DNA from 2 places in the Lysobacter sp. ESA13C genome. Region 1 is predicted to be linked to the other one. Evidence: riboswitches for the same ligand, from Rfam matches in the RefSeq annotation. Region 1 holds a riboswitch; the other holds the start of a gene.

Region 1 (3,775 bases):
TGAAGACCAACGAAGCGATCGCCGAGTTGGCCAAGTCGCAGATCGAAACCGCTGCCAAGGCCACCCAGGCCAACGTCGAGAAGGCCGCCAAGGCCGCGGCGAAGGCGACGGCTCCGGCTGCTGCCGCGACCAAGTAAGCGCACCGTCTCTCTCTCCGGCCGTCATGGCGGATACGAAAAACCCGGCAGCTTCGGCTGCCGGGTTTTTTGTTGCCCGCGATTCGGCCTTCGCCGTCGCCACGGATCGCAGGCGGACTGCAGAGCGATCGCCGCGCTAGGACAACGGCTGCAAGCGCCCCGCCAGGGCCTGCGGATCGGGCGAAGCGAGATACGGCAGACGCCCCCAGCACGGCACCGGCAGACGCCGGCACAGGATCTCGAAGTTGTCGTCGGCGCGCGCCATCTGCGGGTCGATGTCGTTGGCGATCCAGCCGACCAGGCGGGCGCCGTCGGCCTGGATCGCGCGCGCACTCAAACGCGCGTGATTGATCGCGCCCAGGCGCAGGCCGACCACCAACACCACCGGCAGGTCCAGCGCGCGCACCAGGTCGATCTGGTCGAGCGTGGCGCTGATCGGCGCGGCCCAACCGCCGACGCCTTCGACCACCACCGTGTCCGACTGCGCCGCCAAGCGCGCATGCGCGGCGAGGATCGTCGCGAGCGCGATCTCGACGCCGGCCTGCGCGGCGGCGAGTTCCGGCGCCAACGGCTGCGGCAAGGCGTAGGGATTGACGTCGTCGTAGTGCGGTCTCGGCGCACTGGCCGCTTGCAACAGCAAGGCGTCCTCGTTGCGCCAACCCTCGGGCGTGCGTTCGCAACCGCTCGCCACCGGCTTCATGCCGACCGCGCGCAGCCCGCGCGCGCGCAAGGCGTGCAACAAGCTCGCGCTGGCCACCGACTTGCCGATGCCGGTGTCGGTGCCGGTGACGAACACGCCGCGCGGAAACACCGCGGACGCGGCCGTTGGTCGGGAGCCGGCCTCCACCGGGGGCTGGGTGTGACTCATCTCGCGCTTTTCCCTGGGGCGTGGAGTCCACCATGGTAGTGGCGGCGGATGCCGCTGTTACACTCCGATGATGTTTAAAACCTCCGCACTATCGGGCGACAAGCCCGAGCAATACGCGCAGCTGCTCGCCCAGGCGCGCGGTTTGCTCGACGGCGAACGCGACCGTATCGCCAATGCCGCCAACCTGTCGGCGTTGGTCAGCCATGCCCTGCCGGAACTCAACTGGGTCGGCTTCTATTTCTACGACGGCGAAGAACTCGTGGTCGGCCCGTTCCAGGGCTTGCCGGCGTGCGTGCGCATTCCGCTCGACAAGGGCGTGTGCGGCGCGGCCGCCTCGACCCGCCAGACCCAACGCGTCGCCGACGTGCACGCCTTCCCCGGCCACATCGCCTGCGATGCCGCCTCGCGTTCGGAAGTGGTGGTGCCGCTGGTCCACGGCGATTCCCTGATCGGCGTGTTCGACCTCGACAGCCCGGTTCCGGACCGTTTCGATGCCGACGACCAGGCCGGCCTGGAAGCGCTGGCGCGCGTGTACGTGGAGGCGCTGGCATGACCGCGCCGAAGATGCGCAACATCGGCCCCAAGAGCGCGGCCTGGCTGCGCCAGGTCGGCCTGCGCACGCACGAGGACATCTCCGCGATCGGCACGGTCGAGGCCTTCATGCGCGTCAAGCGCGCCGGCTTCAAGCCGACGCTCAACCTGCTGTACGCGATCGAAGGCGCGCTGCTGGACTGCCATTGGCAGGAGATCAGCGACGAACGCCGACAACAGCTGATCCAGGCCGCCGAAGCCGCGACCGCGCTGCTGCCGCCGCCGCGCAACAAGCCGGCCGCCGCGCCGGTGCACACCACCGTGCACGCCGAAGAACGCCACGACGCATTCGAGGGCGGCGGTCTGGACGGCAACGGCCTGGACGACGACGACCGCCCCGGCGGCCACGACGAGGACGACGGGCGCGACTGAGCCCGTCGGCGCCGCTGCGCCCCCTCCGGCCGGCCGCTCCGCCCGCCCGCGGCTTTGGCCCCGGGCGCCGGCTTCGCGTAGACTGCGCACCGCTTCAAGGTGACCCGGCGGCTTTCTCCATCGCCGGGTTGAAACGGGAAGCCGGTGACGCGCCCTCTCCTGCGGGAGGATCGGCGCCAGTCCGGCACTGCCCCCGCAACGGTAAGCAAGACAGATCGCGGCAACCGCCACTGTGCTCGGCACGGGAAGGCGCCGCGATCGGCAGCCCGACCCCGCGTCGGCGCTGCGCTTGCGAGTCCGGAGACCGGCCTTGAGGCGCCACAGGTTGCGATGCGGAGGGCGTCGCGGCGGCTGCTATCCGGCTGTCTGCACGGCCCGCTGCCTCCTCGCAACCGCCTTCCGCCGTCGTCGTCGCGCGCCTCCGGGTGCGCGCGCTGGAGCTTTACCCATGTCCGCCCCGAACACGTACGCCCTGAATCTGTCGCTTGCCATCGCCTGTGCGCTGGCGCTGCCCACCGCCGCCCTCGCCGCTCCGGCCGGCGACGCCACCGACCTCGACGAGGTGGTGGTCACCGCCAACCGCACCGCGGTCAGCGTCAACGACACCCTGACCCCGGTCGACGTGCTCGACCGCGAGACCATCCAGCGCAGCCAGGCGCGCGACCTCAACGACCTGCTGCGCGGCCGCGCCGGCATCAGCATTTCCAACCAGGGCGGCGCCGGCAAGCTCACCACCCTGTTCCTGCGCGGCAGCGAGTCCGACCACGTGTTGGTGCTGGTCGACGGCATCCGCGTCGGCTCGCCGACCTCGGGCCTGGCCGCGCTGCAAGACCTGCCGCTGGCACTGATCGACCGCATCGAGATCGTGCGCGGCCCGCGTTCGAGCCTGTACGGCGCCGACGCCATTGGCGGCGTGATCCAGGTGTTCACCCGCCGCGAGAAGCAGGGCTTCGCCCCGCGCGTGCACGTCGGCGGCGGCAGCAACGACAGCCTCGAATTCGGCACCGGCTTCGGCGGTCGCAGCGAGCGCGGCTGGTTCGGCGCCGACTACAGCTTCCGCAAGACCGAGGGCATCAACGCCTGCCGCGGCGCCGGCTTCCCGGTGTTCGCCGGCTGCTTCACCGACGAGCCCGACCGCGACGGTTACGAAAACCACGCCCTGTCGCTGCGCGGCGGCCTCGAGTTCAACGAACAGTGGAGCATCGAAGGCCAGGCGCTGCGCGCGGAAGGCGAGAACGATTACGACGGCAGCTTCGTCAACCGCTCCGAGACCGTGCAGCAGGTGATCGGCGGCAAGCTGCAATGGCGTCCGTCGGAAACCATCCACCTGCAGTTGCTGGCCGGCCGCAACGTCGACAGCTCGGATAATTTCCTCGGCGAAGTGCCAATGGGGTTCTTCAAGACCGATCGCGACAGTGCGACCTTGCAGGGCGACTTCACCCTGGCCGAAGGCCACGTGCTGACCGCGGGCTTCGATTGGCTGCGCGACCGCGTCGACAGCGACACCGTGTACGACGAAAGCGAGCGCGACAACAAGGCCGGCTTCGTCCAGTACCAGGGCCGCTTCGGCGCGCAGTCGTTCGAGGCCAGCCTGCGCCGCGACGACAACGAACAGTTCGGCGGCCACACCACCGGCGGCGCGGCCTGGGGCCTGAACTTCGCCGAGCGCTGGCGCGTCACCGTCGGCTACGGCACCGCGTTCAAGGCGCCGACCTTCAACGAGCTGTATTACCCGTTCTTCGGCAACGCGACCCTGCGCCCGGAAGAGTCCAAGACCTGGGAGCTCGGCCTGGCCTATCGCGGCGAG
Region 2 (3,775 bases), on a different contig from region 1:
GATACAGGCCGCCGAGAAAGAACACCGCCATCGAGGCATCGGGCAGATGCAGCAGATCGCCGAAGTGATGGAAGCGCGTGGCGATCATCACCATCAACAACAGGCACGACAGGCTTAATTGAATGGGACCGGGCAAATTCTTCATCGGCGACTCTCGATAGGCGCCGGCAACGCGGTGGTTGCCGGCAAAGTCCGCGGATGCGGGCCGAGGTTGCTGATCCGTCAGCGGGAAGGCCGGTAACGCAAGGTCAACAGATAATTGCGGCCGGGCTGATTGTAGAAAGCGGCGGTTTCGTAACGGCGATCGAACACGTTGTTCGCCGCCAACTGCACGCTCCAGGCCTCGTTGAAGGCGTAGCCCAGGCGCAGATCGGTGAGCGCGTAGCCGGCCAGGCGACGCGTATTGGCCAAGTCATCATAACGATCGCCCGCGGCATAGACGCTGGCACCGAACGACCAGGCACCGTTGCCGACCGCGATGCGGCGGTCGGCATCGATGCGCGCGCTCTGCCGCGCACGCCGCGGCAGGAGTTTGTCGCGGCTGGCGCTGCGGCTGTCGTTGCGCGGGTCCAGCCAGGTCGCGCTGGCGCGCAGGTCCCAGTCGGCCAGACGGGTGTCGAACGCCGCTTCCAGGCCGCGGATGCGCGCGCGATCGACGTTGCCGGGCAAGCCGATCGAGGAATCGAACGCGATCAGGTCGTCGATGTCGCTCTCGTAGGCGTTGAGCGACCATACATGCTGGCGGCGCTCGCCGTGGATGCCGCGCAGGCCGATTTCGACGCTGCGCGAGGTTTCCGGCGACAGGCCGGCATTGCCGTAACCCGGGTAGTACAACTCGTTGAAGGTCGGTGCCTTGAACGCGGTGCCGTAGCTCGCGGTCAAACGCAGCGCCTCGCTGAGGTTCCAGCCCCACAGCAGGCTGCCGGTGGTCTCGCCGCCGAACTGGCTGTCGTCGTCGCGGCGCAGGCTGGCCTGCAGCGCGTGCGCGCCGAAACTCTGCTGCCACTGGCCGAAGGCGCCGCGCAGGATGCGGGCGTCGCGGGCATAGCGGGTATTGCTGTCGATGCGGTCGCGCTGCCAGTCGAAACCGAGCGTGAGCAGGCCGCTGCCGATGCCGATGTCGCCCTGCACCGAGCCGAGCTGACGCCGGGTCTCGAAGGTGCTGGAGTACTTGCCGTTCTTGTAGGTGTCGCTGAGGTCTTCGCTGCGGCCGGCGCTGGCGCTGAGGCTGACGCGGTCGCTGGGCCGGTAGCGCAGCTTGGCGCCGGCGACCTGCTGCACGCCGTCGGCCTCGTTGTTCTGGCTGCCGTCGTACTCGTTATGGTTTTCGGTGCGGAACAAGCGCGCTTCGGCGTCCCATTGCTCGTTGAAGCGGTAGCCGCCCTGCAGGGTCAGCGAATCGTTGCGATAGCCGTCGCGGTCCGGCGAGTTGGTGAAACAACCCGCGCCGCCCGGCGAGGGCTTGCCGCGGCAGGCGTTGATGCCGTCGGTGTCTTCGTGGGCGGCGTTGATCGAATACCAGCCACGTTCGCCCTTGCCGGCGACGCCGGCGGTGGCTCGATGGGTGGCGTAGCTGCCGACCGAGGCGCTGAAGCTCGGCACGAACGCGCCCTGCGGCCGCCGGGTGAAGATCTGGATGACGCCGCCGATGGCTTCGGAGCCGTACAGGCTGGAGAACGGGCCGCGCACGATTTCGACGCGTTCGATCTGTTCGACCGGAATGTCCTGCAGCGAGGCGCCGCCGCTGGTCGCCGAACCGATCTTGACCCCGTCGATCAGCACCAGCACGTGGTCGGACTCGCTGCCGCGCAGAAACAGCGACGTCGCCTTGCCCGGGCCGCCGTTATTGGCCAAAGAAGCGCCCGGCGTGCCGCGCAACAGGTCCGGCAGCGACGAGGGCTGCAGGCGTTCGATCTGGGCGCGGTCGATCACGGTTACCGCGGCGAGCGTGGCGTCCTGGGTCTGGGCGGTGCGGCTCGCGGTGACCACGACCTGGTCGAGATCGACCGCGGGCGCGGCCAGCGCGGAGGCGGCGAATGCGGAACCGGCGAATACGAAAGCGCAGCGCGCGGGGATGCGCGCAAGGCGCGGAACAGCGGAAAAACGGAACGTCACAGTCGGCTCTCCATGGCCGCGCCTCACCCGCGCGGTCTAGACCAGGTCGTGACAGGGGGATGGCGGAACGGAGAGACGGCGCGCACGCCGATGCCCCGAGACATGGCCCTCCGCCTGTCGGTTCGCGCTCCGGGCCGGTCTCCGGGCTTGCGAGCGGAGGCGGTCCGAGATCGGACCGGGTCTCCCGTACCGCGCCTTCCCGTGTCGGAACACAGTGGCGTCGTGCGGTACGTGTACTCGCTTACCGTTGCGGGGGCAGCTCCGGATTGACCGACCTGGCGAACGCCAGAAGCGGGGACCGGATTCCCGTTTCAATCGCCGATTGTGTGTCGGCGATCACCTTGAGCGCGCGCATCTTAGCAGTCGAGCGAGGTCGGGACGCCACCGGAATTCGTGCGAGCGCGCTTGAAGTCTCTGGACCGCGGCCAGGGCGCCCCTCGCCGGGCTTAGCCCCCGGATCGTCATCCCCGCGCAGGCGGGGGTGAATGGATGCGCGAGCCACTGGCTCGCGCATCCATGAACGCCTGGGCGCGCTGCGCGCCTCGCCGGGCCCGCAGAGACTTCAAGCGTTCTCGCACGAAAACCCGGTGGATCCCCGCCTTCGCGGGGATGACGACCTGGGGGGAATGACAGCTTGCTAGAGATGAAGGCTTAACGGGGATGAGGGCCAGAAAGCTCCAAGCGAGTCAGGCGCAGCGGCCATCGGCCCACCCCCAGATTCCGCAAAGAGTGTGCCATTACCACTTTTCTACTACTTGCGTTAGGCAATATTTGGCCGCTTCATTGACCGGTTGTTACGTTCGTGTTAAATCCGAATGACATCGCTGTCATCCCCATCAAGGAGTCGTCATGCCCGTCCGCCGCACCTTCGCCGGTTCACGTCACCCTCTGGCCCTCGGCCTCCTGGTAGCGCTCGCCGCGCCGGTCTACGCGCAGGACGCGCCGCAAAACGATCCCAAGACCCTGGACCAGGTCATCGTCACCGGCACCCGCGTCAGCGACCGCACCGTCGCCGAGTCCACCGCGCCGATCGACATCATCACCCCCGAAACCCTGGAAGCCACCGGTACCGTCGAGCTGGCCACCGCGCTGTCGCGCGCCCTGCCCTCGCTGAACTTCCCGCGCCCGGCCATCACCGACGGCACCGACGCGGTGCGCCCGGCGCAGCTGCGCGGCCTGGCCCCCGACCAGGTGCTGGTGCTGGTCAACGGCAAGCGCCGTCACACCACCGCCCTGATCAACCTCAACGGCAGCCAGGGCCGCGGCTCCTCGCCGGTCGATCTGAACGCCATTCCGATCGCCGCGATCGAACGCGTCGAAGTGCTGCGCGACGGCGCTTCCGCGCAGTACGGCTCGGACGCTATCGCCGGCGTCATCAACGTCGTCCTTAAAGGAAGCGGCGAAGGCGGCAGCATCGCCGCGCGCTACGGCCAGTACAGCGCCGGCGACGGCAAGCAGTACCAGTTGTCCGGCGACACCGGCATCAAGCTCGGCGAGAACGGCTGGCTGCACCTGGCCGCGCAAGGCGGGCACCAAGACCAGACCAATCGTGCGCGGCCGTTCCAGGGCCGCGTCGAGCAGCGCTACGGCGATCCCGAGATCGACCAGGGCGCGTTCGCCTACAACGGCGAATACAACCCCACCGAATACCTGAGCTTCT

What was found. Region 1 has a riboswitch for cobalamin ahead of btuB (TonB-dependent vitamin B12 receptor). Riboswitches for the same ligand answer to the same signal wherever they lie in the genome.
Region 2: it holds a riboswitch for cobalamin, as region 1 does, so the genes downstream of both, btuB (TonB-dependent vitamin B12 receptor) here and btuB (TonB-dependent vitamin B12 receptor) in region 1, are expected to answer to the same signal.

Annotation. Positions count from the first base shown of each region.
Region 1 is NZ_JAHXYK010000008.1:85,383-89,157, reverse strand. It holds gene LC490_RS16780 (phasin family protein) at 1-137, shown strand, start outside; gene bioD (dethiobiotin synthase) at 274-1,005, opposite strand; gene LC490_RS16770 (GAF domain-containing protein) at 1,076-1,558, shown strand; gene LC490_RS16765 (TfoX/Sxy family protein) at 1,555-1,968, shown strand; cobalamin riboswitch at 2,049-2,296, shown strand; gene btuB (TonB-dependent vitamin B12 receptor) at 2,417-3,775, shown strand, end outside.
Region 2 is NZ_JAHXYK010000003.1:283,127-286,901, reverse strand. It holds gene LC490_RS07375 (hypothetical protein) at 1-145, opposite strand, end outside; gene btuB (TonB-dependent vitamin B12 receptor) at 223-2,076, opposite strand; cobalamin riboswitch at 2,230-2,474, opposite strand; gene LC490_RS07365 (TonB-dependent receptor) at 2,965-3,775, shown strand, end outside.